Regions from separate parts of the Mesorhizobium sp. 113-1-2 genome, predicted to be linked through region 3. Evidence: predicted binding sites of a transcription regulator. Region 3 holds the regulator's gene; each other region holds the start of a gene.

Region 1 (10,374 bases), 1.1 Mb from region 3:
GCTGCCCGACGATCATCCGCTCAACATGGCGGCGGTCGGCGTTACCGGCACCTCGGCCGCCAACCGGCTGGCGGAAGAAGCCGATGTCGTGCTTGCCATCGGCACACGCCTGCAGGATTTCACCACCGGCTCGTGGGCGCTGTTCAAGAATTCCGGCAAGACCATCATCGGATTGAACGTGCAGCCTTTCGATGCCGGCAAGCACCGCGCGCTGCCGCTGGTCGCCGACGCGGCCGAGGGCCTCGCTGAACTCGGTGCCGCGCTGAAGGGCTGGAAGGCGCCAGCCGCCTGGACCGACAATTCGGCCAAGGGCAAGAAGGCCTGGCAGACCGACGCGGCCAAGGTGACGGCCTCAACCAATGCCGCTTTCCCCTCCGATGCACAGGTGATCGGCGCCGTGCAGCGCGCCATGGGCTCCGGCGTGACGCTGCTGCATGCCGCCGGCGGCCTGCCCGGCGAATTGCACAAGCTTTGGCAGGCCGGCGCGCCCGGCTCCTACCATGCCGAATATGGCTTCTCGACCATGGGCTACGAGATTGCCGGCGGGCTCGGCACCAAGATGGCCAAGCCCGACGAAGAGGTCGTCGTCATGATCGGCGACGGCTCCTATCTGATGCTGAATTCCGAGATCGCCACCTCGGTGATGCTAGGCCTGAAGCTGACTATCGTGCTGCTCGACAACCGCGGCTATGGCTGCATCAACCGGCTGCAGATGGCGACCGGCGGCGCCAACTTCAACAATCTCCTGAAGGACTCGCGCCACGAGATCCTGCCCGATATCGACTTTGCCGCGCATGCGGCGAGCATGGGCGCGATCGCCGAAAAGGTGCCGTCGATCGCCGGTCTGGAAAACGCGCTGCAAAAAGCCAAGACAAACGACCGCACCACCGTGCTGGTCATCGACACCGATCCGCTGGTTTCCACCGATGCCGGCGGCCATTGGTGGGATGTGGCGGTGCCGGAAGTCTCCGCGCGGCCCCAGGTCAATGCGGCACGCAAGGCCTATGACGAAAAGCGCCAGATGCAGAGCGTCGGCGATTGATGTCGGCGCCGCCCCCCACCCCGCTGCTTCGCAGCGACCCTCCCCACAAGGGGGAGGGTGAACAAGAAACCGGAGTGACGACTTGAAAGCCAAACTGGGCATGTCCCCCATAGCGTGGTGGAACGACGATCTTGCCGAACTGAGCGATGACGTGTCGCTGGAAGAATGCCTGCGCCAATCGCGTTCGGCCGGCTTCACCGGCATGGAAATGGGCCGGCGTTTCCCCAACGATCCCGCCGTTATGCTGCCGATTCTCAAGGCGGCCGACGTGACGCTGTGCGGCGGCTGGTTTTCCGGCACGCTGGTCGATGAGGAGATGGGCAGGAACAAGGATCGCATCCAGCCGATGATCGACCTGTTCAAGGCGGTCAACGCGCCTTGCATCGTCTATGGCGAGGTCGGCCGCTCGATCCAGGGCGACCGCTCGAAGCCACTCGCCACCAAGCCGAAACTGTCGGGCGACGAGATGAAGGCCTATGGGAGGCGGCTGACCGAATTCGGCGAATGGTGCGCCGAACAAGGCATGCCGCTCTCCTACCACCACCACATGGCGGCTGTGGTCGAGACCGAGCCGGAGCTCGATGCCTTCATGCGCCATTCCGGCGAAGGCATTCCGCTGCTGCTTGACGCCGGACACCTGGCCTTTGCCGGCGGCGACGTGCTGCGCGCCATCGACAACCACCACAAGCGCATCAGCCATGTCCATGTGAAGGATGTGCGCATGGGCGTGATCGACGGGCTCGACCGCACCAAGCAGTCCTTCCTCGACGCCGTGGCGCTCGGCGCCTTCACCGTGCCGGGCGACGGCTCGCTGGATTTCGGCGCCATCGTGCAACGCTTCGCCGATTATGGCTATGAAGGCTGGTTCGTGGTCGAGGCCGAGCAGGACCCGAAGAAGAACCCGCCGCTCAAGATGGCTGAGGTCGGCCACAAGGAACTGATGCGGGTGATGACCGCCGCCGGCTACACGGTCGAGACGCAAGGCTTCCCGAATGCCTGATGCGATGGGTTCACGGCGAGCCAGGTTGCTGTAGATTGGCCCGATGAAAGATTACGAGCACCCCTTCTTCCGCCCGCTATGGCGGCGTGTCGCCGTCGTCGCGGTCTGCGTCATCTGGTCGATTATCGAATTCGCCACCGGCACGCCGTTCTGGGGCGTCATCGCGCTCGGCTTTGCTGGTTATGCCGTCTGGCAGTTCTTCTACCTCTACAAGCCGGCCGATGAGAACAATGCGACGGCCGAGGCCGAACCGAAGGAGTAACCCGATGTCGAAACTGCTCGTCAAGGCCGACAAGGGCCATGGCCGCGTCGCCCATGTGACGCCGAAAAGCGCCGGCTGGACCTATGTCGGCTTCGACCTGCATCGGCTGCAACCCGGCGAAAGCGCTTCGGGGAAGACGGACGACCGCGAAGTCTGCCTGGTGTTCGTGACCGGCAAGGGCACGGCGAAGGCAGACGGCAAGGATCTCGGCCTGCTCGGCGAGCGGATGTCTCCCTTCGAAGGCAAGCCGTGGTCGGTCTATGTGCCCGAGGGATCGGAGTGGTCGGTAACGGCTGATACCGAATTGGAGCTCGCGGTGTGCTCGGCGCCCGGCCTTGGCGGTGGTTTGCCGGTTCGGGTGATCGGGCCGGACGATCTCGGCCAGGAGGTGCGCGGCAAGGGCACCAACACGCGCTACGTCACCAACATCCTGCCGGAAGGCAAGCCGGCGGATTCCTTGCTGGTGGTCGAGGTCATCACGCCCGGCGGCCACACGTCGAGCTATCCGCCGCACAAGCACGACCAGGACAATCTGCCTGCTGAATCCTATCTTGAGGAGACCTATTACCACCGCCTCAACCCGCCGCAGGGCTTTGCCTTCCAGCGCGTCTATACAGACGCCGACACGGATGGCCATCGCGCGCTCGACGAAGCCATGGCGATCGAGGATGGCGATGTTGTGCTGGTGCCCAAGGGGTATCACCCCTGCGCCGCCTGCCATGGGTACGATCTCTACTATCTCAACGTCATGGCCGGGCCGAAGCGGACGTGGAAATTCCACAATGCACCCGAGCACGAATGGTTGATGAAGGCCTGAGCGCCGATGTCTTTCGAGTGAAGCCATTGGTCCAGCTGGGAAAAATCGTCGGCTAAGGACTTCTCAGGTCGATTTGCCATCGAAAACCCGTCAAAGCTTCGTCAATCCGTCATGGAAATCACCTATGGCAGCGAGACTGACGAGGACTTCCCATGCGTTATGCCATCTACTTCACCCCCCGGCAGGACGAACCGCTGGCGCGGATCGCCGCCAACTGGCTGGGCCGCGACCCGTTCGGCGCGGCGACAAGGCCGGTCGAGGCCGTGGCCGATTTATCGGCGGCGGAAGTTGCCTTCCACACCGCCTCGGCGCGCCGCTATGGCTTCCACGCGACGCTGAAAGCCCCCTTCCGCCTGGCGGCCAACGAGACGGAAACCTCGCTGCGCGCCGCAATCGACCATTTTGCCGAAGCGACGCCTGTTGTGACGATCCCGCGCCTCGTCGTCAGCCAGATCGACAGCTTCTTCGCGCTGGTGCCCGAGGGACCGTTCCCGCCGCTCAACCGCTTCGCCGACGACGTCGTGCGCGATTTCGACCGCTTTCGCGCGCCGCTGACCGAGGCCGAGATCGAACGGCGCAGCCCGGATTCGCTGAAGCCGGCCGAGTTCCGCAATCTCTGCCAGTGGGGTTACCCCTATGTCTTCGAGACCTTCCGCTTCCACATGACACTGTCCGGCCGGGCCGGGCCACAGGAAAGCCCTCGTCTTCGCCTAGCAATCGACAGCCTGTTCGCGGACGTGCTGCGGCAGCCGGTGCTGGTGGACGCGCTGACGCTGTTTGTCGAACCCGAACCCGGTGCGCCGTTCATGGTGCTGTCCCAGCACGCGCTGGGACGCCGCCCGGCCAGAAAAATCGCCTGAACAAACATTACCCAGACAAGGACTGCCCGAAATGACCGCCGAAACCGTTCTTTCCAACGCCCGCATCGTACTTGCCGACGAGATCGTCGAGGGGTCGCTGGTGCTGCGTGACGGCTTTATCGCCGGCATCGATGCAGGCTCTGGCCGGACCGGCGAGGACATGGGCGGCGACTATGTCATTCCCGGGCTGGTCGAACTGCACACCGACCATCTCGAAGGCCATTACGCACCGCGGCCGAAGGTGCGCTGGAACCCGATTGCCGCCGTGCTTGCCCATGACGCGCAGGTGGCAACGGCCGGCATCACCACCGTCCTCGACGCCTTGCGCGTCGGCATGGACGAGGATGCCGACCTCACCTTGGCCGATATCCGCAAGCTGGCCGACGCGATCGAGGACAGCGTCGCGCAGGATCGTTTGCGGGCCGATCACTTCCTGCATCTGCGCTGCGAGGTTTCGGCGCCGGACTGCCTGCAGGCCTTCGCCAATTTCGACGGGGACGACCGGGTCAAGCTGGCCTCGCTGATGGACCATGCGCCGGGCCAGCGCCAGTTCGTCAATCTCGAAACCTATGCCTATTACTACCAGCGCAAGCTGAAGCTGAGCGATCGCGACTTCAAATTGTTCTGCGAGAAGCGGATGGCGGAATCGGCGCGCAATTCGGCACCGAACCGCGCGGTGATCGCAGCCGCCTGCCATGAGCGTGGCATCGTGCTGGCCAGCCATGACGACGCCACATCGGGCCATGTCGACGAGGCGATCGAGCAGGGTGTGCGCGTTGCCGAGTTCCCGACCACCGAGGAAGCGGCGCGCGCCTCGAAGGCCGCGGGCCTCGGCGTGCTGATGGGCGCGCCCAACGTCATGCGCGGCGCCTCACATTCGGGCAATGTCTCGGCGCGCGCGCTGGCCAGTGATGGCCTGCTCGACATCCTGTCTTCGGACTACATTCCCTTCAGCCTGATCCAGTCCGCCTTCTTCCTCGGCGACATGGTCGAAGGCATTTCGCTGCCGCAGGCTGTCGCCATGGTTTCGAAGAACCCGGCCGAAGCCGTTGGCCTGACCGACCGCGGCATCATCGAACAGGGCCGCCGCGCCGATCTGGTGCGCGTGCGCGTCGACGACCATGTTCCGGTGGTGCGCACCGTCTGGCGGCAGGGACGCCGGGTCGCGTGATGGTGTCGGCCTTGATCGAGCGCGAACTGTCCGCTGAAACGTTTCCAATCCGCCATGGCGTCTTTGTCGCCGTCGTGGGGCCCAGCGGCGCCGGCAAGGACACGGTGATCGGCTACGCCCGCGCGCTGTTCGCCGACGAGAGCCGGCTGGAGTTCGTGCGCCGCGTCATCACCCGGCCGAGCGATGCCGCGAGCGAGGATCACGACACGCTGGCCGATGCCGCCTTCGTCGAGGCCGAGGCCGACGGCGCCTTCGCGATTTCGTGGGAAGCACATGGCTTGCGCTACGGCCTGCCGGCCGATGTCGACTGGTCGGTAGCCAATGGCCATGTCGCCGTGGCGAACGTTTCGCGCGCGATCATCCCGGTGTTGCGCGAGCGCTACGCCAATCTGGCCATTGTCGAGATCACTGCCTCGCCCGACGTGCTGGCCGAGCGGCTGGCGATGCGCGGTCGCGAGTCACGTGGCGAAGTGCTGGCGCGCTTGGCGCGCAGCGCCAATGTGACCCTGACCGGCCCCGGCGTCACTTCGATCGACAACAGCGGCCCGCGCGAAGCGGCCGGCGAACGCTTTGCCGAGCTGCTGCGCAAGGCGATGGCTTTCTCCGACATGTCTGGCCTGATCTGATCCAAGCGTGCATGCACGGACCTTAGGGTGTGCGTTCGACTGGCTCGAAGCACCGCCGGTTGGCGCTTGCTTTCCCGCTGCCTCCGGAGCGCTATGTGGTGCTGACCACGCAAGTGATTCCGGCTACGCTTTCCCGACTCATAAAACCCAGGTCGGACGAGACAGACAGGAAGCCTCGATGCAGACGCTGACGCCCATCCTCTCGACGGTCACGGCGGCCTTTCTCGCTTCTTTCGTCGAGGTCGTCGAAGCCTTCACCATCGTGCTCGCGGTCGGCGTGACGCGCAGCTGGCGCCCGGCGCTGACCGGTGCCGCCCTGGCGCTGGCGCTGCTGGCGGCGCTCGTGCTGGCGTTCGGGCCGCTGCTGGCGCTGGTGCCGATCACCACGCTGCAGTTCGTCGTGGGCGTGCTGCTGATCCTGTTCGGCATGCGCTGGCTGCGAAAGGCCATCCTGCGCAGCGTCGGCGTCATCGCGCTGCATGACGAGGAGGCGGCCTTCTCCAAGGAGACCGCCGCCCTCAACCAGCAGGCCAATGACCGCCGCGCCGACTACCTCGCCGGGCTGGCGTCGTTCAAGGCGGTGCTGCTCGAAGGTGTCGAGGTGGTGTTCATCGTCATTGCTGTCGGCGCGGCCCATGGGCAGACGCTCTATGCCAGCCTGGGCGCGCTGGCGGCGTTCATCCTGGTGATGCTGATCGGCCTGGCGGTCCACCGGCCGCTGGCGCGCGTGCCGGAGAATGCGCTGAAATTCGTGGTCGGGCTGATGCTGACCAGCTTCGGCATCTTTTGGACCGGCGAAGGCATCGGCGCCGACTGGCCGGGCGCCGACCTCGCTCTGCTCGCCATCTTCGCCATCGTCGCGCTGGCGTCGTTTGCCATGGTGCGCTGGCTGCGCAGCACCTATCCCGTATCAGCCGGCGGGCTAGCCCGATGAGCCTCATCCGTCTTGTCGCCAGGGAATTCTTCGGGATGTTCGTCGATGACGGCAATCTGGCGTTGCTGGCGCTGGTGCTGGTCGCCGCTGTCGCAGCAGCGGTGAAGCTGTTGGCCCTGCCGCCGCTGCTCGGCGGCGCGCTGCTGCTGGTCGGCTGTCTCGCCATCCTGCTGCTGAGCGTTCGCCGCGCTGCACGCGCGACCAATCGGTAAAGACAGTCCGAATAGTAGCTATCGTGGGCATCGTTTCGTCACCGGAACGACGCCGCCCAAGGTCGAGAAGAGGCTGGTTATGCCGGCGTCCCGAGCGACGCTGTCAGCCCTTGAAAGCCGGCAGGGTCAGGCCCTTGACGCCGACGTCGAGCGCGAACAATCCGCCAGGATTCTTCTGGCGGACGAAGTGGCTGGCCGGGCGCTTGAGCACAGCCGAGGTGACATAGAGGATGTCGAGGTTCTTGCCGCCGAATTCGCAGCAGGTCGGCAGGTCGGTCGGCAGAACCACGGTCTGCATCAATTCGCCATCAGGGTCATAGCGGCAGACCTTGCTGGTCACCGGGATGGTGACCCAGTAGCAGCCCTCGGCATCGACGGTGGCCCCATCGGCAACGCCGCCGGTCATCGTCATGTCGATGAAGGTGCGGCGGTTCTCGATGTCGCCGGTGGTGGGGTCGAAATCATAGGCCCACACCGCGCCGGCATGGCTGTCGGAGAAATACATGGTCTTCGAATCCGGGCTCCAGGCCAAGCCGTTGGAACAGCCGATGCCGTCGATCATCCTGTGCACGGAAAGGTCCGGATCGAGCCTATAAAGCGCGCCGATGAATTCGATCGGCTGGCCCGGCACCTCGAACATCGAACCCGACCAGAAGCGGCCCTGGCGGTCCGGCTTGCCGTCGTTGAAGCGCGTTTTCGGCATATGGGATTCCGGATCGACGATCGCCTCGAATGTGCCCGTCGCCGGATCGAAGAAATGGAAGCCGTTGGTCATGGTCAGCACCAGGCCGCCCTTTTCGCGCAGGCCGAGGCAGCCGAGATATTCCGGTGTCTCGAAGGTCTCGTCCTTGCCGGTCGCTGGGTCGTAGCGATGGATCAGCTTCTTCCAGATGTCGATCCACCACAGCACGCCGGCCTTGGGGTCCCAGAGCGTGCCTTCGCCGAGTTCGGCCCTGGCATCGACGACGCACGTGATTTGAACCATGGTCAGCCCTCCTTTCTGCGCAGCCTGCCGCCGAGGCCGGCGAAAGTCTCGCTGCCGATCGACACGGTGATCAGGATCACCGCACCATAGACGATGAGCAGCGCCCCGCTTGACAGGTTCAGCGCCGGCAAAAGACCAGTGAGGATGGTGAGCACCATGGCGCCGGCGACGGTGCCGAGATAATGGCCGCTGCCGCCGAGGATGGAGGCGCCGCCGATGGCGACCGCCGCGATCGAGGTGAACAGATAGGCGTCGCCCATGCCGAGATAGGCCTGGCCAGAATAGCCGGTCAAGAGCATGCCGGCGAAGGCGGCGGTAAGGCCCGAGATGACATAGGTCAGGATGGTGGTGCGCGCGGTCGGCACGCCGGAGAATTCGGCGACCGTGGCGCTGGTGCCGAGCGCGTAGAGATGGCGGCCGAACGCCGCCTTGGAGAGCAGCAGCGTCGCCACCAGGGTCAGCGCCAGCCAGATCAGTGCGACAACCGGGAAGCCGCCGATGCGCCCAACCGACAGGAACTGGATCAGCGCCGGCGCCGACGGGGTCGGCGAGCCGCCGGTCAGCACCAGGATCAGGCCTTGCAGGATGACGTTGGTGGCCAGTGTCATGATGATCGGCGGCACGCCGAACTGGGCGACGCCGACGCCGTTGATGAGGCCGATGAAGGCGCCGCCGGCAAGCAGCAGCGGCATGACCCAGACCAGCGGCAGATCCTGGCCGCCGCACAGCAGCGCCATGATGATCGCGGCTGAATTCAGCACCCAAGGCACCGACAGGTCGATGCCGCCGCCGATGATGACGAAGGTCTGGCCGAGCGCGACGATGCCGACGAAGGCGGCGAGCACGACGGTCGAGCGCATGTTGGAGACCGACAGGAAGCCCGGCGAGAACAAGGCCGTGACCAGGAGCAGCACGACCATGCCGGCATAGGCGAGCACGATGAGGCGGTTGCGGGCGAGGAAGGCGCTCATTGGACGCGGTTCCTTGCGGCTTTCTCGGCGACGGAACTGGCCAGCACCGAGAGCAGCAAGATAACGCCGGACGCGACCGGCTGCCAGTAGCTCGACACATGCAGGACGAAGACCAGATTGCCGATCAGGGTCAGCACGAAGGCGCCGATCAGCGTGCCAGCGAGATGGCCACGGCCGCCGAACAGGCTGACGCCGCCGATGACCGCCGCCGCGACCGAAGGCAGGATGTAATCCTTGCCGATGGTCGGCGAGCCGGCGCCGGTCTGCGTCACCAAGAACAGCGCCGCACCGGCCGCGAACAGGCCGGACAGGCCATAGGTGATGAGGTTGACCCTTGTGATCGAGACACCGGACAGGAAGGCCGACTTTTCGTTGGAGCCGGTCGCCTGGATGGCGATGCCCACCCGGGTGGCGCGGAACCACCACCAGAATATCAGCAGCGCCAGCAGCATCCAGACCGGGCTGGTCAGGCCGATGAGCTGCGCCGAGGCAAAGCCGACCCACCAGCCGGGAACGCTGCCGCCATCGGTCGGCAGGATGATCATGGCGACGCCGTTCAGGATCGACCAGGTGGCGAGCGTCACCAGGAAGGGCTGCAGCTTGAGCAGCGAGATCAGCAGGCCGTTGAGCGCGCCGATGAGGAAGCCGAGTGCGAGAATGATCAACGCCCAAAGGGCCGTGCTCGACGGATCATCGGTAAAGCACGTTGCCGCGATCACCGTGCCGAGACTGATCATGCCGCCGATCGACAGGTCGATGCCACCGCGCAGCAGCACGATGGTCTGCCCGGTCGCCGCCAGCATCAGCGTCATCGCCGCCGCCGTGTCGAGGTTGAGCTCGTCCAGCGTGAAGACGCCGGATTGCAGGCTGCCATAAATGCCGATGATCAACGCCAGCATCAGGCAAGCGACCAGGAACGGCGCACGGTCGAGCGCGCGGCCGCGCCAATCGATGCCTGGCCTTGCTTGTTTCTCTTCGGCTGGCCTTTGCACCATCTCCAATGGTCTCTCCGCAGCGGACATCACCATGCCTCACGCCGCCCTGGTTTCAAGCATGGCCGCACGCAGGATTTCCTCCTCCGAAATGTGATCTCCCTCCAGCGTCGCGGCAATGCGGCCGTTGCGCATCACCAGCACGCGGTCGGCGACATGGACAAGCTCCGGCATGTCGCTGGAATGGAACAGGATCGCGTAGCCCTTGGCGGCGAGATCGCGCATCAGCTGAAAAATCTCGCCCTTGGTGCCGACATCGACGCCGCGCGTCGGATCGTAGAGCAGGAGCACGCGCGCCTGTGTGAGCAGCATCTTGCCGAAGATCACCTTCTGCTGGTTGCCGCCCGACAGCGTGCCGGCAAGCTGTTCCGGCGTGCCGGCCTTGATGCGCAGGAAATCGACCATCTCCTTGACCAGCGCGGTTTCCTTTTGCCGGCTCAGCAAGCCGTTTTCGGTGAAACGCTTGATCACCGACAGCGTCAAATTCTCGCGCACGCTCTTG
Region 2 (10,374 bases), 2.9 Mb from region 3:
CCGATCCCGCCACCGACGCACCGGTGCAGCCGCGCGACGTCTTCGTCTACTTCATCACCGAGGGCAAGGTGCGCGCGCCCTTCGGGGCGATGGCGCTGATGAAACGGGTAGCCGGCTGACGAGCCCGTAAGCGCATCATCTAAGCGTTTTGCGCGTAGCAAAGCGCCTATTCGCGGCATCTTCGCCGCGATCGTAACCTTATCGACACTTCCTTGCTGCATGAATGCGACGACGCCAAGCCGCAGAACTGGAGCCGCCGCCGGCAGGGAAAGAGGGGCATGTCGCTCGACTATACTTCACTTCTGCTGGCTGTTGGTTTCTCCGCCGCTTGCCTGAGCCTGACATTGTTCGGCATGTGGCTGACCGCCCGCACGGAAAAATTCCTGCTGACATGGGCGATCAGCCTGGTGTTCGTGGTCGGCGACATCTTCGTCTATGACGCCTATATCGACATGCCCGGGCGCCTGCTCGGCATCGCCACCCTTGCCCTGTTGCTGCTCGGTTTCTCGACCATGCTGGGTGCCGCCTACCAGTTCAGAACCGGTGGCTCGCCGTTGCCGCGGGCGCTCTGGGGTTGCGCCTCGCTGGCGGTGGCGCTGCCTGCCATGGCTCTCGGCTACGACGGCCTCGGCTTCATGTTTGAGAACCTGTTCGCCGCCTTGCTGCTGTTCGCGACGGCGATTGAATATTGGAGAGGCCGCGACGAAGCCCCTGCCCTGACGATCGGCATCACCACGCTCTACTCGGCCACCGCCATTTCCTTCATGCTATGCGCGGGGGTTTTGGCATGGGACGGCAAGCTGGTTCTCGGACATGCACCAAGCAACTGGGCCGAAGAACTGAGCCTCATCATCGTTATAGCCAGCATGACGGGTATTGGCGCCCTGTCGCTTGCTCTCAATCAGGGGCGTCTGGCCAGGCACCACCGACGCAATGCGCTGACCGATCCCTTGACCGGCTTGCTCAACCGGCGCGCACTGTTTGACATGCACGGCAATGTCCCGGTCGGCGCCTTCACCGCGGTGGTTGTCTTCGACCTCGACAATTTCAAAGCCATCAACGACGAATTCGGCCACGCGGCGGGCGACGAGGTGCTGAAGGTGTTTGCCAGCGAACTCGCCGGCAACCTTCGCCAGACCGATGTTGCCGCACGCATGGGCGGCGAGGAATTCGCACTGGTGTTGAAGCGCACCCTGCCGGAGACGGTCGAGGACGCTGCAGAGCGCATCCGCACCGCCTTCGCGACGCGCCTGATAGAAACCGAGGCGGGATCCCTGAGGTGCACGGTCAGTGCCGGCTTTGCGTTTGGCAGCAAAGAGGGCCTCAGCTTCGACAAGGTGCTCAGCGCCGCCGACAAGGCGCTCTACGACGCCAAGCGCGGCGGCCGCAACCGCGTCACCGCCTCTCCGTTCCGGCGCGCGAGCTGATTCCGAGCCTATGACGCTGGATAGGCGAAAGCGGCTCTAATGCATGTCGCCGAAAAATTGGCCCCGGTTTGGGAGAACGACATGCATGAAACAAGGACCTAAAGCGCGTCGCATGAAGCCGTTCAGATGCGACGCGCTTTAGGCCGCCATGACGATTTCATTGAAGGTATCGAGATCGACATAGAAGACCTTGGTGATCTCCTCGATCAGATCGTCGTATTCGCAGCCCTGTGACCGCAAGATGTTGATGGCGGCGATGATGTCGACGCGTTCGGTAAGCCGCCGCTTCTGATAATCCTCGACGTAACGTTCCATGGCTGTCCCTTAGCCTGTGTGCCCAAACGCGTTTGAACGACAGATCGCAGGAGGGAAGCTAGGAAGCCTTGCTTGCGTGGAACTTGCCCGGCCTTCGCCGCGCCCTCGATCTGCGATAACCAGACTGATACGGAAGCGGCCGACTCACAAAGCCAACAAAAGACTAGCATGCAGCCTCTGGCGCGCCAGAGATGCAGATCGCGGGATGGAAGAAATATTGGACTTGCCAGGGACTTTGGATCGTCAGCCGAAGTTCAATACCGATTCTAGACGGTAAGGAACTTGCGTACATCGGCCCGGTCTAAATCTTCCGCCGGGCCAGTATGGACGATCTGGCCCCTGTCCATGATGTTGACCTCGTCGGCGAGTTCGCGGCAGAAGTCGAGATATTGTTCGACCAGCAGCACCGCAATGCCGGCCTGGTCGCGCAGGTAACGGATGGCACGGCCTATATCCTTGATAATCGATGGCTGGATGCCTTCCGTCGGCTCGTCGAGCACCAACAGCTTCGGCCGCATCACCAGCGCCCGGCCGATGGCCAGTTGCTGCTGCTGGCCACCGGAAAGATCGCCGCCTCGACGGCCGAGCATCTGCTTCAGCACCGGGAACAATTCGAAGACATGCGTCGGCACATTGCGGTCGGCACGCTTCAACGGCGCAAAGCCGGATTCCAGGTTTTCGCGCACCGTGAGCAGGGGAAAGATCTCCCTGCCCTGCGGTACGAATGCGATGCCCGACCGGGCGCGGTCATACGCCGCGCTCCGGTCGAGCGCCTTCCCCTCGAAGGCAACGCTTCCGCTCGTCAGCCGGTGGTGGCCAACGATCGATCTCATCAAACTGGTCTTGCCGACGCCGTTGCGGCCGAGCACGCAGGTGATCTTGCCGGCGCCCGCCTTCAGCGAAACGCCGCGCAGCGCCTGGGCGGCGCCGTAATGGAGCGTGGCGTTTGAAACTTCGAGCATGTCAGCGCCTTCTCCAGAACCGCAGGAAGGCCAGATCGAAGTGATGGAAATGCACCCGCCAGACCATGCTCATCTCCCCAGATAGACTTCGACGACGCGCTCGTCGGCCGAGACGAAATCGAGCGTGCCTTCCGACAGCACCGAGCCCTCGTGCAGGCAAGTGACCTTGACGCCGAGTTCGCGCACGAAATGCATGTCGTGCTCGACGACGATGACCGAATGGTCGCGCGCAATGTCCTTGAGCAGCCGCGCGGTCTCCTCGGTCTCGGCATCGGTCATGCCGGCCACCGGCTCGTCGACCAGAAGCAGCTTCGGGTCCTGCGCCAACAGCATGCCGATCTCCAGCCACTGTTTTTGGCCGTGGCTGAGATTGGCCGCGAGCTCATGGCGCTTGTCGCCCAGCCGGATGATACCGAGAATGTCGTCGATCTGCCGCGCCTCGGCCGCCGAGCGGCGGTGGAACAGCGCCGGGAAGATCGAACGCGGCCCCTTCAGCGCCAGCATCAGGTTTTCCTCGATCGTGTGACTTTCGAAGACCGTCGGCTTCTGGAATTTGCGGCCGATTCCCATCATCGCGATCTCGGCCTCGTCATGCCTGGTGAGATCGACCTGGCCGTCGAAGAACACTTCGCCCTCGTCGGGCCGCGTCTTGCCGGTGACGATGTCCATCATCGTCGTCTTGCCGGCGCCGTTGGGCCCGATGATGGCGCGCATCTCGCCCTTGTCGAGCACCAGCGACAGATTATTGATGGCGCGAAAGCCGTCGAAGGAGACCGAGACGCCGTCGAGATAGAGGATGGTGTTCGACTTGCTCATGGCCCTTACTCCGCCGCCTGCGGTTCGGGCTCGGACCACGACCACTCGCCTGGATTTCTAGCCGGGGAGCGAGCAGGCTTCGAGGTCGCGGACGCCACGGCAACCTTGGTACCGGCCTCTTCAGCGACGGAGGCCGCACGCAGCGCCTTCGCATTGCCGCGCCAGCTGTCCCACATGCCGATGATGCCCTTCGGCAGAAGCAGCGTGACCGCCACGAACAGGCCGCCCAGCGCAAACAGCCACAATTCCGGCAGCACGCCGGTGAACCAGGATTTGCCTGCGTTGACCAGCAGCGCACCGATGATCGGCCCGACAATGGTGCCGCGCCCGCCGACGGCCGCCCAGATCACCACCTCGATCGAATTGGACGGCTCGAACTCGCCGGGATTGATGATGCCGACCTGCGGCACGTAGAGCGCGCCGGCAATGCCGGCCATCACGGCCGACACGGTGAAGGCGAACAGTTTTACGTTCTCCGCTCGCCAGCCGAGGAAGCGCGTGCGGCTCTCGGCATCCCGCACCGCCATCAAGAGCTTGCCGTATTTGGAGCCAACGATCGCCCAGGTGATGAACACGGCAAGCGCCAGCATCACCGCGCTCGCCGCAAACAGGGCCGAACGGGTTGCGTCGGCCTGCACGTTGAAGCCCAGAATATCCTTGAAATCGGTCAGGCCGTTGTTGCCGCCGAAGCCCATGTCGTTGCGGAAGAAGGCGAGCAGCAGTGCATAGGTCATCGCCTGGGTGATGATCGAGAGATAGACGCCGGTGACGCGGCTGCGGAAGGCGAACCAGCCGAAGACGAAAGCGAGCAGGCCGGGCACGGCGAGCACCATGATCGCGGCAAACCAGAAATGGTCGAAGCCGTACCAGAACCAGGGCAATTCCTTGTAGTTCAGGAACACCATGAAGTCCGGCAGGATCGGGTTGCCATAGACGCCGCGCGAGCCGATCTGGCGCATCAGGTACATGCCCATCGCATAGCCGCCGAGCGCGAAGAAGGCGCCATGGCCGAGCGAGAGGATGCCGCAATAGCCCCAGACCAGGTCGAGCGAAAGCGCCAGCAGCGCATAGCAGAGATACTTGCCGGTCAGCGCGACGATATAGGCCGGGACGTAGAAAGCGCTGGTCGGCGATACCGCCAGATTGAGCAGCGGCACGAGGATGGCCACCGCCAGCAGGATGAAGATGGTGATGGCGATGCGGCGGTCCGCGCCGGCAGCGAAGAAGCGTCCCGTGATCATGCTTCCACCGCCCTGCCCTTGAGCGCGAACAGGCCGCGCGGGCGCTTCTGGATGAACAGGATGATCAGCACCAGCACGACGATCTTGCCGAGCACGGCGCCAGCATAGGGCTCGAGGAACTTGTTGACGATGCCCAACGAAAAGGCGCCGACCAGCGTGCCCCAGAGATTGCCGACGCCGCCGAAGACGACGACCATGAAACTGTCGATGATGTAGCCCCGGCCGAGATTGGGCGAGACATTGTCGATCTGACTGAGCGCGACGCCGGCAATGCCGGCAATGCCGGATCCGAGCGCGAAGGTCAGCGCGTCAACCCACGGTGTCCTGATGCCCATTGATGCGGCCATCCGGCGGTTGGCGGTGACGGCGCGCATCTGCAGGCCCCAAGGCGTCCGTTTCATAACGTAGAGCAGCACGCCGAACACTGTGAGCGCGAAGACCAGGATCCACAGACGGTTCCAGGTGATGGCCAGTTGGCCGATATCGAACGAACCCGACATCCAGGAGGGGTTGCCGACCTCCTGGTTGGTCGGCCCGAAGATCGAGCGCACGGCCTGCTGCAGGATCAGCGAGACGCCCCAGGTCGCCAGCAGCGTCTCCAGCGGCCGGCCGTAGAGGAAGCGGATGACGCCGCGCTCTATGGCCAGACCGACGAGCGCGGCGACCAGAAAGGCCAGCGGCAGCGCGATCACCAGCGACCAGTCGAACAGGCCGGGAAAGGACGTGCGGATCACCTGCTGGACGACGAAGGTGGTGTAGGCGCCGAGCATGACCATCTCGCCATGCGCCATGTTGATGACGCCCATGACGCCGAAGGTGATGGCAAGCCCGATCGCGGCGAGCAGCAGCACCGAGCCCAGTGAAATGCCGTACCAGATGTTCTGTCCGGCATCCCAGAACGCGAGCGTCGAATTGATGTTGGCGATCGCGGCCGTCGCGGCGTCCTTCACCGCGCCCGAAGCGTTGGCCTCGACCGAGGTGAGCAGCGAAACCGCGTCACGGTCGCCGCGCGCGCCGATCAGCGCGACGGCCACCAACTTGTCTGCATCGGGCTTGTCTGACACAAGTATGGACGCGGCACGCGCCTGCTCCAGCAAGGCTTTGACGCTCGCCACGGTTTCACCGGCGATCGCTGCGTCGAGCGGCTCGATATTGGCGGCATCAGGTGTCTTGAACATAGTGTCGGCGGCGGCGATGCGGACGGTCGGATCCTTGGACCCAAGCGTCAACGTGCCCAATGCATCACGGATGGCGCGGCGCAGCGTGTTGTTGACAGTGATCTTGGTTATGTCGTCTTCGGAGGCCTCGCCCGCTGCCTCGCCGCTCAGCGGGTCAAAAAGCTGCACGTTTTCGTCGCCTTCCTTACCGACAAACACCATCGAGTCGGCCGTGCGGATGTAAAGATTGCCGTCCGCCAATGCAGCAAGCGGCCGTTCGACAGCCGGATCGCCCGTGGCTGTCAACTCTTGAACGACAGCTCCCGTCTCGGAAAAGTCGGTCACTGTCGCGAATTTGGCGATGATGGCACGCAGATCGGCTTCCGCAGCGCCCGAAGACGACAGCGTCGCCAGCAGGAACAACAGCATCAGGCCAATCGTGCGGAGCAGACTCATGGGCTTTAGGCGACCCTTTAAGGTTGAATTGAGCGTCCGGACAGCGGAGGAAACCGTCCGGACGCGCGCGGTCTGACTAAGTCAGCCCTGGGAGGATCAGTTCGTTCCCTTGCCGCCGCACTTGCCGGTGGCAACGTTGAAGTTGCCGCAGGACAAAGGCTTGCGCCAATCGGAGATCAGGTCCTTGGAATCCGGCAGGTAGTCGGACCATTCGTCGCCCATCACCAGGCCAGGTGTCTTCGAAACCGTTTCGAACTGGCCATTGGCCTGGATTTCACCGATCAGAACCGGCTTGGTGATGTGGTGGTTCGGCATCATCGTCGAATAGCCGCCGGTCAGGTTCGGCACCGAAACGCCAATCATGGCATCGATGACCTTGTCCGGATCGGTGGTGCCGGCCTTCTGGACCGCCTTCACCCACATATTGAAGCCGATATAATGGGCTTCCATCGGATCGTTGGTGGTGCGCTTGTTGTTCTTGATGAACTTGTGCCAGTCGGCGATGAACTTCTTGTTCTCAGGCGTGTTGACGCTCTCGAAATAGTTCCAGGCGGCGAGATGGCCGACCAGCGGCTTGGTGTCGAGACCGGCAAGCTCTTCCTCGCCGACCGAGAATGCCATGACCGGGATGTCCTCGGCCTTGATGCCCTGGTTGCCGAGTTCCTTGTAGAACGGCACGTTGGCGTCGCCGTTGACGGTCGAGACGACGGCGGTCTTCTTGCCAGCTGAGCCGAACTTCTTGATCGCCGAGACTTCGGTCTGCCAGTCGGAGAAACCGAATGGCGTGTAGTTGGTCATGATGTCTTCAGCCGCGACGCCCTTGGACTTCAGATAGGCTTCCAGGATCTTGTTGGTGGTGCGCGGATAGACGTAGTCGGTGCCTTCCAGCACCCAGCGCTTCACCGAGCCGCCATCCTTGCTCATCAGATAGTCGACGGCCGGAATCGCCTGCTGGTTGGGCGCGGCACCGGTGTAGAACACGTTGCGTTCGCTTTCCTCGCCCTCATACTGGACGGGATAGAACAGGATGTTGTCGAGTTCGGAGAACACCGGCAGCACCGATTTGCGCGACACCGAGGTCCAGCAGCCGAACACAGCCGCGACCTTATCCTTCGAAATCAGCTCGCGTGCCTTTTCGGCGAACAGCGGCCAGTTGGAGGCTGGGTCGACGACGACGGCTTCGAGCTTCTTGCCGAGCAGGCCGCCCTTGGCGTTCTGCTCATCGATGAGCATCAGCATGGCGTCCTTCAGCGTCGTCTCCGAAATCGCCATGGTCCCCGACAGCGAATGGAGGATGCCGACCTTGATCGTGTCGTCGGCCGCCCTGGCGGGAGCCGACATCAGCAGGCCGGCGGCAACCACGCTCGCCGAAAACATTTTTGTTATTGTCGAGAAATTACCCCTCATGCGGAAGACTCCCAAGCTGGTTGATTGCACCGCAACAATACAATGCAACCCGCATGCCAACCGCCGCCGGGATATTGAAAATCGGCAAATAGACAAACATTATCAGCGTGTTATTATATTAGACTGAACAAACGAAAGAGAGCTGGTTAAAAATTGGTTGAGGGAAATTTGCGCAGCGGAGAAGGCATCTGCCTAATTTTCGCCCAATTTCGCCAAATGCCTATATTTTGACCCGCGAGCGCATGCCGCGGACAACAAATATTGCGGCACAGCGCAAAAATGGGGCAAGCTCGCTGCTCAACCGAGCGACGTCATGGCATCCCTGATTTCACGCATTTTTGTCGGCATAGTGCTTCTGGCGGCGGCGACCGGCGGCGCCCGGGCCGACTTCAGCGACGGCAAGATGCCCGACGGCACGTATCACTGCGAAGTCTACCTGCTCGGCATGTTCCTCAATCTTGGCGACATCACCATCAAGGGTAACGTCTATACAGGCCCTGTCACCTTCGGATCCGCCCAGCAGGCCTACAACTATCAGATGAATGCAAACGGCGAGATCTCCTGGCTGGGACCGCTCGGCGGCTACACCGCCGGCGGCAACTCGCTGTCGATGACCCAGGCGACGCTGGATGGCCAGAGCCCGCCCTCCTTCGACATCATCATGAAGCAACCTGACGGCGCCTTCACCGCCTCGACCTGCACGCGCGGAGGCAATCCGTAGGCCTTCCCCGGCAACGGTGCGGCCTCCACACGGCCCGCAAGCCGTGTCCGCCTTCCCATGTCATCTGGATGTTGCCGAAGCTGGGTAGGCAGCGGTGCGCCGTCACCCATCCACATCGAGAGGCAGACACATGGCCGACTTCCCGTCTTCATCCTCCCCTGTCATTCGCGACATCATCGCCGAGCGCGTTTCGCGCCGGTCCCTGCTGAAGGGCAGCCTCGCTTCCGGTGCGTTGATCGCCGGCGGCAGCTTTGTCGGCTCGTTGTTTGCCGGCGAAACACATGCGGCTGCGGCACTTTCCACACTCGGCTTTCCCGAGCTGAAGCGCGTCTACGACAAGACCCACGCCGCCGCCGAGGGCTATGAGACAACGATCGTCGCACGCTGGGGTGATCCGCTTGTCGCCGGCCTGCCGGACTTCGACGGCAACAAAGTCTCGGCCGACGAACAGGACAAGCGCTTCGGCTATAATTGCGACTACATCGCCTTCCTGCCGCTGCCCAAGGGTTCGGTGAACTCCGACCATGGCCTGCTCTGCGTCAACAACGAGTACATCTCACCCAATGTGATGTTCCCCGGCATGACCGAGGACAACGCCGGCAAGACGATGAACAAGGAACAGGTCGATCTCGGCCTGGCGGCGATGGGCCATTCGATCGTCGAAATCATGCTCAAGGACGGCAAGTGGCAAACCGTAGAGGACAGCCCGCTCAACCGCCGCATCACCGCCAACACCGAGATGACTGTTTCCGGACCGGTGGCCGGCCATGCGCTGCTCAAGACGTCCGCTGACGCGACCGGCACGAAGGTGCTCGGCACCAGCTACAATTGCAGCGGCGGTTTTACGCCCTGGGGCACCGTTCTGACCTGCGAGGAAGGCGTTTCCGACCTGTTCGGTGGCGACCCGAAAAAGGCGCCGACCGCGGACATTCTCGAGCGCTACGGCTTTGATGGCTCCGACATCTATGGCCGTGGCCGTTTCCATGACCGCTTCAACATCGACAAAGAGCCGAACGAACCGAACCGCTTCGACTGGGTGGTCGAGATCGACCCTTACGACCCCAAGTCGAAGCCGGTGAAGCGCACGGCCCTTGGCCGCATGTCGCATGAGGCGTCGACCGTCGTCCTCAACAAGGACGGCCGCGTCGTCGTCTAACATGGGCGACGACGATTATTTCGAATACATGTACCGCTACGTCTCGAACAAGGCTTACGACAAGGCGAACCCGGCTTCCAGCAACGGCCTCCTGGACGACGGCGTGCTCTCGGTTGCCCGTTACGACGCCGATGGTTCCATGACCTGGCTGCCGCTGGTTCACGGCCAGGGCAAGCTCACCGCCGAGAACGGCTTTGCCGATCAGGCTGAGGTACTGCTGAAAACGCGCCTCGCCGCCGACGCGCTGGGCGCAACCCCGATGGACCGGCCGGAGGACATCGAGACCAATCCGGTCACCGGCCGCGTCTACGCCGTCATGACCAAGAACAAGAAGCGCGACGAATCCAAGGTCAATCCGGCCAACACGCGGCCCGAAAACCTCTGGGGCCACATTGTCGAGCTGATCCCGCCGGGTGGCCGCGGCAGCGACGCCGACCACACCGCCGACAAATACGCCTGGGACCTGTTCGTGCTCTGCGGCAATCCCAAGGATGCGAAAGTCGGTGCAACCTTCCACCCCGACACGTCGGACAATGGCTGGTTCGTCTGCCCCGACAACATCACCTTCGATCCGGCCGGACGGCTATGGGTGGCGACCGACGGCGCCAATGATTTCGACCTGCCGGACGGCGTCTATGGCGTCGACACGGAAGGCGCAGCGCGCGGCCTGCCGAAGCTGCTGTTCACCTGCCCGCATGGCGCGGAGGCGACCGGCC
Region 3 (10,374 bases):
GCTCTCGCCGGACTGGAAGGACAAGGTCGGTTCGGACAGCGCCGTCGAATGGCCGACGGGCGTCGGCGCCAAGGGCAGCGAAGGCGTTGCCAACACCGTCAAGCAGACCGACGGCGGTATCGGTTACGTCGAATACGCCTATGCCAAGCAGAACAACCTGTCCTACTCCAAGATGCTGAATGCAGCCGGCAAGGTCGTCGAGCCGTCGCTCGAATCTTTCGGCGCTGCCGCTTCGAATGCCGACTTCAAGACTGCCAAGAACTTCAACGTCATCATCACCAACGAGCCTGGCGACACCACCTGGCCGATCGCTGCCTCCACCTGGGTTCTGATCCACAAGGCTCCGGATGATGCCGCTGCCACCGGCGAAGCGCTGAAGTTCTTTGCCTGGGCCTACAAGGACGGCAAGGAAACCGCCAAGGCGCTCGACTACGTCTCGATCCCCGACAGCGTCGTCGACCTGATCAAGGCTTCGTGGAAGGCCGACATCCAGGCCGACGGCAAGCCCGTCTACGCCGGCGAGTAATATCCTCCGAAGGAGCGCCGCGCCCGCGGCGCTCCTTTTCCCATCAACTTGAAAGAGCCGAGCTTGACATGAGCGCTGTCCAGGAAGCCTTGCCAGCCGTTAGAGGTTCGCGCGACGCCACCGTTCGACGGTTCGCGCTGACCGATTCGATCTTCCACGGAATGACCCGCGCCGCAGCCATATTGGTTCTGGTCCTGCTCGGTGGTGTTGCGATCTCGCTGGTAGCCGGTTCCTGGCAAGCTCTGTCGACCTTCGGCTTCTCTTTCCTGACCAGCGAAAGCTGGAATCCGGTGACCGAGAAGTTCGGCGCGCTGGCGCCGATCTACGGCACCATCATCACCTCGGCCATCGCCATCCTGATCGCCGTGCCGCTCGGCATCGGCATCGCCATCTTCCTCACCGAGCTTTGCCCGCGCCCGCTGCGGCGCCCGATCGGCATGGCGGTTGAATTGCTGGCCGGCATCCCTTCGATCATCTACGGTATCTGGGGCCTGTTCGTGCTGGCGCCGTTCCTGCAGACGACGGTGCAGCCTTTCATCATCAGCGTCTTCCACGGCATTCCGGGCCTCAACAGCCTGTTCGCCGGCCCTCCTTACGGTATCGGCCTGCTGACCTCGGCGATGATCCTGGCCATCATGATCCTGCCTTTCATCACCTCGATCACCAAGGACGTCTTCGATACGGTGCCGTCGGTGCTCAAGGAATCGGCCTATGGCATCGGCTGCACGACCTGGGAAGTCACGCGCCGGGTCGTCATTCCCTACACGCGCATCGGCATCATGGGCGGCGTCATGCTCGCGCTCGGCCGTGCGCTCGGCGAAACCATGGCGGTGACCTTCGTCATCGGCAACGCGCACCGCATCTCGACATCGCTGTTTGCGCCGGCAACGACGATCTCGGCGACCATCGCCAACGAATTCACCGAAGCGGTCGGCGATCTCTACACCTCCTCGCTGGTGGCGCTCGGCCTGATCCTGTTCGTCATCACCTTCCTGATCCTTGCCATCGCCCGCTACATGCTGATGCGCATTGACGCCCGCACCGGAGCCTGACCGATGTCGACAGCCGCATCGCTTCACCTGAGCCGCAAGCGCAAGAATGGCGTGATGATGACGCTGTGCGTCGTCGCCGCCGGCATCGGCCTTGCCTGGCTGGCGCTGATCCTCGGCGCCCTGCTCTACAAGGGCCTCGCCGGCGTGTCCCTCTCGGTCTTCACGGAAATGACGCCACCGCCCGGCGATGCCGGCGGCCTGCTCAACGCCATCTATGGCAGCATCGTGATGACCATCATCGGCATCATCGTCGGCACGCCGATCGGTGTGCTGGCCGGCACCTATATGGCGGAATATGGCCGCTTCTCGAAGCTCACCACCGTGGTTCGCTTCATCAACGACATCCTTTTGTCGGCGCCGTCGATTATCATCGGCCTGTTCGTCTATGAGCTGATGGTGCGGCCAATGGGGCATTTCTCGGCGATCGCCGGTGCCGTAGCACTTGCCATCCTGGTCATCCCGGTCGTGGTGCGCACCACAGAGGACATGCTCAATCTGGTGCCCAACGCCCTGCGCGAAGCCGGCACCGCGATCGGCGCACCGCGCTGGGTGGTCATCCGCTCGGTTGCCTACCGCGCGGCACTTTCCGGCATCGTCACCGGCATATTGCTGGCGATCGCGCGCATCTCCGGCGAGACCGCACCGCTTCTTTTCACGGCGCTGAACAATCAGTTCTGGTCGAGCAATCTCAACGCGCCGATGGCCAGCCTGCCTGTCACCATCTTCCAGTTCGCTCTCAGCCCTTACGAGGAATGGCAGCAGCTGGCCTGGACCGGTGCACTCATCATCACACTGACGGTTCTCGCGCTCAGCATCTTTGCGCGCAGCCTGACCGGACGCAGAGAGGACAAATGAGCCAGATGTTGTCTCCAGACATGACGATCGCCGCCGAGGCGGTGGCCAAGGCCAAGATCGAGGTCAAGAACCTCAACTTCTACTATGGCCAGTCGAAGGCCCTGAAGGATATCACGCTGTCGCTGCCCGAGCGCAGCGTCACCGCCTTCATCGGCCCTTCGGGCTGCGGAAAGTCGACGCTGCTGCGCGTCTTCAACCGCATCTATGAGCTCTATCCCAAGCAGACCGCCGAGGGCCAGGTGCTGCTCGACGGCCAGAACGTTCTCGACCGCTCGCAGGACCTCAATCTGCTGCGCACCAAGATCGGCATGGTGTTCCAGAAGCCGACGCCGTTCCCGATGTCGATCTACGAGAACATCGCTTTCGGCGTCAGGCTCTATGAGAAGATCAGCAAGGCCGAGATGGACGGCCGTGTCGAGCAGGCGCTGAAGCGCGCGGCACTGTGGACCGAGGTCAAGGACAAGCTCAACGCCAGCGGCCTCAGCCTGTCGGGCGGCCAGCAGCAACGGCTGTGCATCGCCCGCACCGTGGCGGTGAAGCCGGAAGTCATCCTGCTCGACGAGCCGGCCTCGGCGCTCGACCCGCTCTCGACCGCCAAGATCGAGGAGCTGATCGACGAGTTGCAAGCCGACTACACGATCGTCATCGTCACCCACAACATGCAGCAGGCGGCGCGCGTGTCGAAGCAGACCGCCTTCATGTATCTGGGCGAACTGGTCGAGTTCGACAAAACCGAGAAGATCTTCACGTCGCCTCGCGAGAAGCGCACGCAAGACTACATCACCGGCCGCTTCGGCTGATCGCACGCATACGAGGACCAGGATCATGGCCGAACACACAGTCGCAGCCTTCGACGAGGATCTCGGACAGATCAGCAGGCTGATCAGCGACATGGGCGACCTCGCCGGCTCGATGGTCGGCGGCGCCACCAAGGCACTGCTGAATTCCGACAATGCGCTGGCCCAGCGCGTGGTCTCCGACGACGCGATCATGGACGCGCGCCAGCGCGAACTCGACGACCGTGCCATCACGCTGATCGCCAAGCGCCAACCGATGGCCGACGATCTGCGTCATGTCGTCGGCTCGATCCGCATGGCCGGCGACCTCGAACGCATCGGCGACCTTGCCAAGAACATCGCCAAGCGCGTCGGCACCGTCGGCCTCAGCGCCACACCGCGCGACCTGTCGCATTCCATCGACGCCATGGCGCAGCTGGTGCTGATCCAGGTGCAGGGCGTGATCGAGGAGTATGCGGCGCGCGATGCCGCCGCACTGGCGAAGTTGCGCGCCGACGACGAACGTATCGACGTCAAATACACCTCCGTCTTCCGTGAACTGCTGACCTATATGATGGAGGACCCGCGCAACATCACGGCCTGCACGCATCTGTTGTTCTGCGCCAAGAATCTCGAACGCATCGGTGACCACGTGACCAACATCGCCGAGAATGCGTACTATGTCCTGACCGGCACGCAGCTGCCCGCCAATCGTCCAAAACAGGACGAGACGGCGATGTCAGCGCCGGCGGCCTGAGCGCAGGGGTAACCAGTCGATGATCGCGCCACGCATCATGGTGGTGGAGGATGAGGAGCCGCTTGGGGTGCTGCTCCGCTACAATCTGGAATCCGAAGGCTACCAGGTCGAGGTGGTGCCGCGCGGCGACGAAGCCGAAATCCGGCTGCAGGAGAACGTGCCCGACCTTCTGGTGCTCGACTGGATGGTGCCTGCGGTGTCCGGCATTGAACTCTGCCGGCGCCTGCGAATGCGGCCCGAGACCGAGCGGCTGCCGATCATCATGCTGACCGCGCGGGGCGAAGAAAGCGACCGTGTACGTGGACTTTCCACCGGCGCCGACGACTATCTGGTCAAGCCGTTTTCGACGCCGGAATTCATGGCAAGAGTCAAGGCGCTGCTGCGCCGCGCCAAGCCGGAAGTGCTGTCCAGCGTGCTCAAGGTCGGCGACATCGTGCTCGACCGCGAATCGCACCGGGTCTATCGCAAGAAGAGCGAGATACGGCTTGGGCCGACCGAGTTCCGCCTGCTCGAATTCATGATGCGCCATCCCGGCCGCGTGTTCTCGCGCAGCCAGCTGCTCGACAATGTCTGGGGCGAGACGATCTACATCGACGAGCGCACCGTCGACGTGCATGTCGGCCGCCTGCGCAAGGCGGTCAACAATGGCCGCATGCCGGACGTTATCCGCACCATTCGCGGGGCGGGCTACGCGATCCGCGAGGATTGAGCGTAACCTGATTCAGGCTACGTTTTTCTTTACGGCAAGGCCTGATTTCGCCTGCACGCCCGGCGCGAAAATCTCCTGGTCGACGAAGGTCAGCGCGCGCATGGCGCAACCTTCGCGGATTAGCGGCAGTTCGTTCGGTTCGGTGTCGAAGGAAATCGATTTCGAGTGCTGGCCGCCGGCGGTCTGCGCGATCGCCTCGCGCAATGCCGGCTCGATCAGGTCGAAGGCGGCGGCGCTGACGCCGACCATGGCGACGGGCGCGGGATCGATCAGCGCGAACAGGCTGCCGAGGCCATAGCCCAATGCCTCGCCGGCCTTGCGATAGGCTTCTCGCTCAGGCCCGTCTCTTTCCCGTGCGGTGGCGGCGAGTGCCCGCATCTGTGCGTCGCTGACGTCGGCGACCGGCTCGGTGTCCTCGCCAAGCTGCCTGGCGTTGCGCCAGATGGCGTAGTTGCCGGCATAGGCCTCGACGCAGCCGCGGCGTCCGCAGCGGCAGAGCGCGCCGCCGGGCCGATGGATCATGTGACCGAACTCGCCGCCCGAGGAATGGGTGCCGGTGAACAGCTCGCCCTTCAGCACCAGGCCCATGCCGATGCCGTGCGAAAGCAGGATGGCGATGAAGTCGTCGCGATAGCGCTCGGGATCGCGCCAGCGCAGCGCCACCGCCATCATGTTGCAGTCGTTTTCCATGGTGGCGGGGATGCCGAACTCGGCCTCGAGTATGTCGGCGAAGGCGATGTTGGTCTGCGGCGTGATCGGCGACCACAGCATCGCCCGGGCCTCGGTGTCGGTGATGCCCTGGATCGCCAGCGCGATGCGGGCGACGCTGCGCACGTCGATATCGGGATCCTCGAGGCGCCGCCGCACGATGGCGACGCATTCGCCGATCAGCGCTTCGCGCGACATGGTCAGCGTGTCCAGCCGGCGCTGTTCCTCCGAGACCACCTGGCCGGCATAGTCGATGACGGCGACGGACAGGAAATTCAGCGACAGCACCACGGTCATGACGGCCGCGGCCTCCGGGTTGAGGCCGAGGCCGACCTGCGGCCTGCCGCGCTTCAGCGAGCCGGCCTCGCTCGGCTTGCCTTCGGCCAGGATGCCTTCACCGATCAGATCGGAGGAAATCGCCGATATGGTCGAATGGCTGAGGCCGGTGGTCGCGGCGATCTCGGTGCGCGAGGGCCGGCCGGCCCGGCGCACGGCCGCAATCACCATGGCGCGGTTGCGCCGGCGCAGATCGTCGTGACGGATTCCGACCGACATGTTTTCCCACATCCTCCCCGGTCGCCGCGGTTCCTCGAACGCCGCATGCGACACGGTCAAATACTGGCAGAAGCGGCCCGTCCTGTCATTTATTTATTCCGAGGCTCGAAAAAAATTCGCGGGGACATCAAAATCCATCAGAATCGTTGTTGACAGCGTTCCGGTGTTGGATCAGTGTTTTTTCGAGGCTCGAAAAAATAGGGCCTCTGTGCCGGCCTTAGGGCCAGTTTGGTCGCGCCATACGCGGCGCAGGGAGGAATATCATGAAGAGATTCACAGCCGCCATCCTGGCGGGTGTCGCCATGTCGCTGACGCTTGCGTCGGTCGCGCAGGCGAAGGACAAGGTCATCGGCGTTTCGTGGTCCAACTTCCAGGAAGAGCGCTGGAAGACTGACGAGGCCGCGATGAAGAAGGCGATAGAGGCCGCCGGCGACAAGTACATTTCCGCCGACGCACAGTCCAATCCCGGCAAGCAGCTTACCGATGTCGAGAGCCTCATCTCGCAGGGCGCCAATTCGTTGATCATCCTGGCGCAGGACGCCTCGGCCATCGGCCCGGCCGTGCAGAAGGCGTTGGACGAAGGCATTCCGGTCGTCGGCTATGACCGCCTGATCGAGAATAAGGACGTCTTCTACCTGACCTTCGACAACAAGGAAGTCGGCCGCTTGCAGGCTGCTGCGGTGTTCAAGGCCAAGCCGGAAGGCAATTATGTCTTCATCAAGGGCTCGGGCGCCGATCCGAACGCCGATTTCCTGTTCTCGGGCTCGATGGAAGTGCTCAAGGCGGCCATCGACAGCGGCAAGATCAAGAATGTCGGTGAGGCCTATACGGACGGCTGGCTGCCCGCCAACGCCCAGAAGAACATGGAACAGTTCCTGACCGCCAACGACAACAAGGTCGACGCGGTCGTCGCGGCCAATGACGGTACCGCCGGCGGCGTCGTCGCAGCGTTGACGGCGCAAGGTCTCGCCGGCACCGTGCCGGTGTCGGGCCAGGACGGCGACCATGCCGCGCTGAACCGCATCGCGCTCGGCACCCAGACCGTGTCGGTGTGGAAGGACGCGCGCGAACTCGGCAAGAACGCCGCCGAGATCGCTTCGCAGCTGGCCGACGGCAAGAAGATGACCGACATCGCCGGTGTCAAGGACTTCACGACGCCTGGCGGCAACACCGTCAAGTCGCTGTTCCTGACCCCGGTCGCCATCACCAAGGACAATCTCAACGTCGTCATCGACGCCGGCTGGATCAAGAAGGACGAAGTCTGCGCGGGCGTCGCCGCCGGCAGCGTCGCGGCCTGCAACTAAACGGCGCAATACTGTTCGATATCGACGCCGCGGCCCATAAGCCGCGGCGTTTCTCAAGGGGCTTCCCGCTTCAAATGACTGCGGAAAGCAAATAGCATCCATGTTCCGGCATCCGCGCCAGACGGTAAACCGGTGGGAGGATAGCATGACCGACACGACCTCTAATCAACCGGTCGGCAGCACGGCGGCGGACAAGGCGCGTGCATCCGAACTCAGCGCCGTTGGACGGTTCCTCAAGGCTACAGAACTCGACACGCGCATGCTTGGCATGGTCGGTGCGCTGCTGGTCATCTGGGTCGGCATCCACATCCTGTCGGGTGGGCTTTTCCTGACGCCGCGCAATCTGTGGAACCTGTCGGTGCAGACTTCTTCGGTCGCGATCATGGCGACCGGCATGGTGCTGGTCATCGTCATGCGCAACATCGACCTCTCGGTCGGATCCGTCGAAGGCGTGATCGGCATGATCATGGGTGTGGCGCAGGCTGAATTCCTCATCCGCGTCATCGGTTTCCAGCTTGGAAATCCCTGGCTCTGGATCATCGCGCTGACGGCCGGCGTGGTGCTTGGTCTCCTGATCGGTGCATTCCAGGGCTTCATCATCGCCTATATGGAGGTTCCGGCCTTCATCGTGACGCTGGGCGGCCTGCTGGTCTGGCGCGGCATGGCGTGGTTGATCACCAGCGGGCGCACGGTCGCGCCGCTCGACACAACCTTTCAGTTGATGGGCGGCGGACCGCGCGGCTCGATCGGCGCCACCGCCAGCTGGATCGTCGGTGTGGTCGCCTGCGTGGCGGTCGCCTTCATGCTGCTCAACGGCAGGTCGCAGCGCAAGCGGTTCCACTTTCCTTTGCGTCCCGTTTGGGCCGAGACCTTGCTCGGCGTGGTTGCCTGCGCCGCTATCCTTGGCGCCGTCTGGATCGCCAATTCCTATCCATGGCCGATCGGCATCGTGCGCCAGTACGCCCAGCAGAACGGCATTACCGTTCCCGAGGGCGGGCTGTTCATCGCGCATGGCATTGCCATACCGGTGCTGATGGCGGTGGCGGTGGGCATCATCATGACCTTCATCACCAAGCGCACGCGTTTTGGCCGCTATGTCTTTGCCATCGGCGGCAATCCGGAGGCGGCCGAACTCGCCGGTATCAACACACGCTGGGTAACCATGAAGGTGTTCATGATCATGGGCGTGCTGGCCGCCATCAGCGCGGCGATCTCGTCGGCCCGGCTCAACGCATCGACCAATGCTCTGGGCACGCTGGACGAGCTTCTGGTCATCGCCGCCGCTGTGATCGGCGGCACGTCGCTCGCCGGCGGCGCCGGCACGGTGCTGGGCGCCATGCTGGGCGCGCTGCTGATGCAGTCATTGCAGTCGGGCATGGTGTTGCTCGGCATCGACTCGCCGCTGCAGAGCATCGTGGTCGGCGCGGTGCTGGTCATCGCGGTGTGGCTCGACACCGTCTATCGCAAGCGGGTTTAGGGGGAAAAACGATCATGACCGACAAAACCGCTCCCGCAACCGCCCCCATGGGCACGCCGCTGATCGACATGCGCAACATCTCGATCGCCTTTGGCGGCATTCGCGCCGTCGACGATGCCTCGATCGATCTTTTCCCCGGCGAGGTCGTGGCGCTGCTCGGCCATAACGGCGCCGGCAAGTCGACGCTGATCAAGATCCTGTCCGGCGCCTACAAGCGCGACGGCGGCCAGATCTTCGTCAATGGCGAGGAGGCTTCGATCGCCAATCCGCGCGACGCCAAGAAATACGGTATCGAGACGATCTACCAAACACTCGCGCTGGCCGACAATGTCGACGCTGCCGCCAATCTGTTCCTCGGCCGCGAGCTGATGACCGGCTGGGGCACGCTCGACGACGTTGCGATGGAGGCCGAGGCGCGCAAGGTGATGGGCCGGCTCAATCCGCGCTTCCAGCGCTTCAAGGAGCCGGTGATCAAGCTGTCTGGCGGACAGCGGCAATCGGTGGCGATCGCGCGCGCAATCCTGTTCAACGCCCGCATCCTGATCATGGACGAGCCGACGGCCGCCCTTGGTCCACAGGAAACCGCGCAGGTCGGCGAACTGGTCAAGCAGCTCAAATCCGACGGTATCGGCATCTTCCTGATCAGCCACGACATTCATGATGTGTTCGAGTTGGCGGACCGGGTCTGCGTGATGAAGAACGGCCAGGTCGTCGGCACCGCGCGCACCACCGATGTCACCCAGGACGAGGTGCTCGGCATGATCATCCTGGGCAAGTGCCCTCCAGGCGCCATTCCCGGGCCGGGCGCGCTGAGAATCGCCGCCTGAGGGCTGCCGGTCGCCCGGTATGGGCTTGATCGGCATGGCCGGTTGCCGCTCACGTGATATGCCAGTGATCGCGATGGCTTGGCCCTGCCATTGTGTTGGCCCGGCGACTTGCCCATAAAGGTCCGGTATTGCTCATGGACCGCATGATCCGTTGAAGAAACTTTTTCCGATTGTCGCGTTCATCGCCGTTGCGCTGATCAGCATGACCATGGCGGGGTTCGCCTATTTCGCGACGCAGGAGGCCTCCCGCATCAAGTTCGAAGCGGCGGCCGACGATGCGCTCAACCGGATCGAGAGCCGTATCGACCTGCATTTGTCGCTGCTGCGGTCGACGCAGGCGCTGTTCGACGCCCGCAATGGCGACATCTCGCAGAACGAGTTCAAGGCGTTCTTCAACGCGCTGGATGTCGACAACAATTTCGCCGGCCTGCGCGGTATTGGCTTCCTCGGACTCGTCAAGACGGGCGACGAGGCGGCGGTCGAGCGCGACATCCTCCACGATTTTGGCGTCAGTCATCCGGTCTATCCGGAAACGACGCAGCCCTGGCGCGCACCTATCATGCTCTTCGAGCCGCTGGATCCGTCCAACCAGGCCAGTATCGGATACGATATGTTCAGCGAACCGGTTCGGCGCGCGGCGATCGAAAAGGCGATGGCCGATGATCAGCAGCACGCGAGCGGGCTGGTGCAGCTGGGACAAGGCACCGGGGCGACGCAGACCTTCCCCGGCTTCCTGGTCTTCGTGCGGCTCAACGTCGAGACCGCGCCGGAGGTCATCAACGCGTCGCGATCCTCGACCGCGGGCTTTCTCTATGCGGCCTTCCGGGC

Evidence for each region. The regulator PhoB, encoded in region 3, activates phosphate uptake and scavenging genes when phosphate is short. The targets are predictions, from matches to a motif close to TGTCATNNANCTGTCAT.
Region 1: the regulator PhoB is predicted to act here: its motif matches at 3,218-3,234, upstream of JN279_RS02480 (DUF1045 domain-containing protein).
Region 2: the regulator PhoB is predicted to act here: its motif matches at 8,561-8,577, upstream of JN279_RS38725 (PhoX family protein).

What each region holds. Positions count from the first base shown of each region.
Region 1 is NZ_AP023242.1:539,425-549,798, forward strand. It holds gene iolD (3D-(3,5/4)-trihydroxycyclohexane-1,2-dione acylhydrolase (decyclizing)) at 1-1,042, shown strand, start outside; gene iolE (myo-inosose-2 dehydratase) at 1,125-2,042, shown strand; gene JN279_RS02470 (DUF3329 domain-containing protein) at 2,086-2,304, shown strand; gene iolB (5-deoxy-glucuronate isomerase) at 2,309-3,121, shown strand; gene JN279_RS02480 (DUF1045 domain-containing protein) at 3,274-3,981, shown strand; gene JN279_RS02485 (alpha-D-ribose 1-methylphosphonate 5-triphosphate diphosphatase) at 4,013-5,152, shown strand; gene phnN (phosphonate metabolism protein/1,5-bisphosphokinase (PRPP-forming) PhnN) at 5,149-5,778, shown strand; gene JN279_RS02495 (COG4280 domain-containing protein) at 5,957-6,712, shown strand; gene JN279_RS02500 (hypothetical protein) at 6,709-6,924, shown strand; gene JN279_RS02505 (SMP-30/gluconolactonase/LRE family protein) at 7,028-7,909, opposite strand; gene JN279_RS02510 (ABC transporter permease) at 7,912-8,880, opposite strand; gene JN279_RS02515 (ABC transporter permease) at 8,877-9,875, opposite strand; gene JN279_RS02520 (sugar ABC transporter ATP-binding protein) at 9,912-10,374, opposite strand, start outside.
Region 2 is NZ_AP023242.1:4,490,356-4,500,729, reverse strand. It holds gene JN279_RS21750 (DUF72 domain-containing protein) at 1-119, shown strand, start outside; gene JN279_RS21745 (GGDEF domain-containing protein) at 279-1,427, shown strand; gene JN279_RS21740 (hypothetical protein) at 1,566-1,742, opposite strand; gene urtE (urea ABC transporter ATP-binding subunit UrtE) at 2,009-2,704, opposite strand; gene urtD (urea ABC transporter ATP-binding protein UrtD) at 2,774-3,520, opposite strand; gene urtC (urea ABC transporter permease subunit UrtC) at 3,526-4,761, opposite strand; gene urtB (urea ABC transporter permease subunit UrtB) at 4,758-6,374, opposite strand; gene urtA (urea ABC transporter substrate-binding protein) at 6,471-7,751, opposite strand; gene JN279_RS21710 (hypothetical protein) at 8,095-8,502, shown strand; gene JN279_RS38725 (PhoX family protein) at 8,633-9,658, shown strand; gene JN279_RS38720 (PhoX family protein) at 9,660-10,374, shown strand, end outside.
Region 3 is NZ_AP023242.1:1,600,231-1,610,604, forward strand. It holds gene pstS (phosphate ABC transporter substrate-binding protein PstS) at 1-526, shown strand, start outside; gene pstC (phosphate ABC transporter permease subunit PstC) at 595-1,578, shown strand; gene pstA (phosphate ABC transporter permease PstA) at 1,582-2,433, shown strand; gene pstB (phosphate ABC transporter ATP-binding protein PstB) at 2,430-3,233, shown strand; gene phoU (phosphate signaling complex protein PhoU) at 3,259-3,966, shown strand; gene phoB (phosphate regulon transcriptional regulator PhoB) at 3,986-4,675, shown strand; gene JN279_RS07735 (ROK family protein) at 4,688-5,938, opposite strand; gene xylF (D-xylose ABC transporter substrate-binding protein) at 6,202-7,242, shown strand; gene JN279_RS07745 (sugar ABC transporter permease) at 7,388-8,719, shown strand; gene JN279_RS07750 (ATP-binding cassette domain-containing protein) at 8,734-9,546, shown strand; gene JN279_RS07755 (CHASE domain-containing protein) at 9,698-10,374, shown strand, end outside.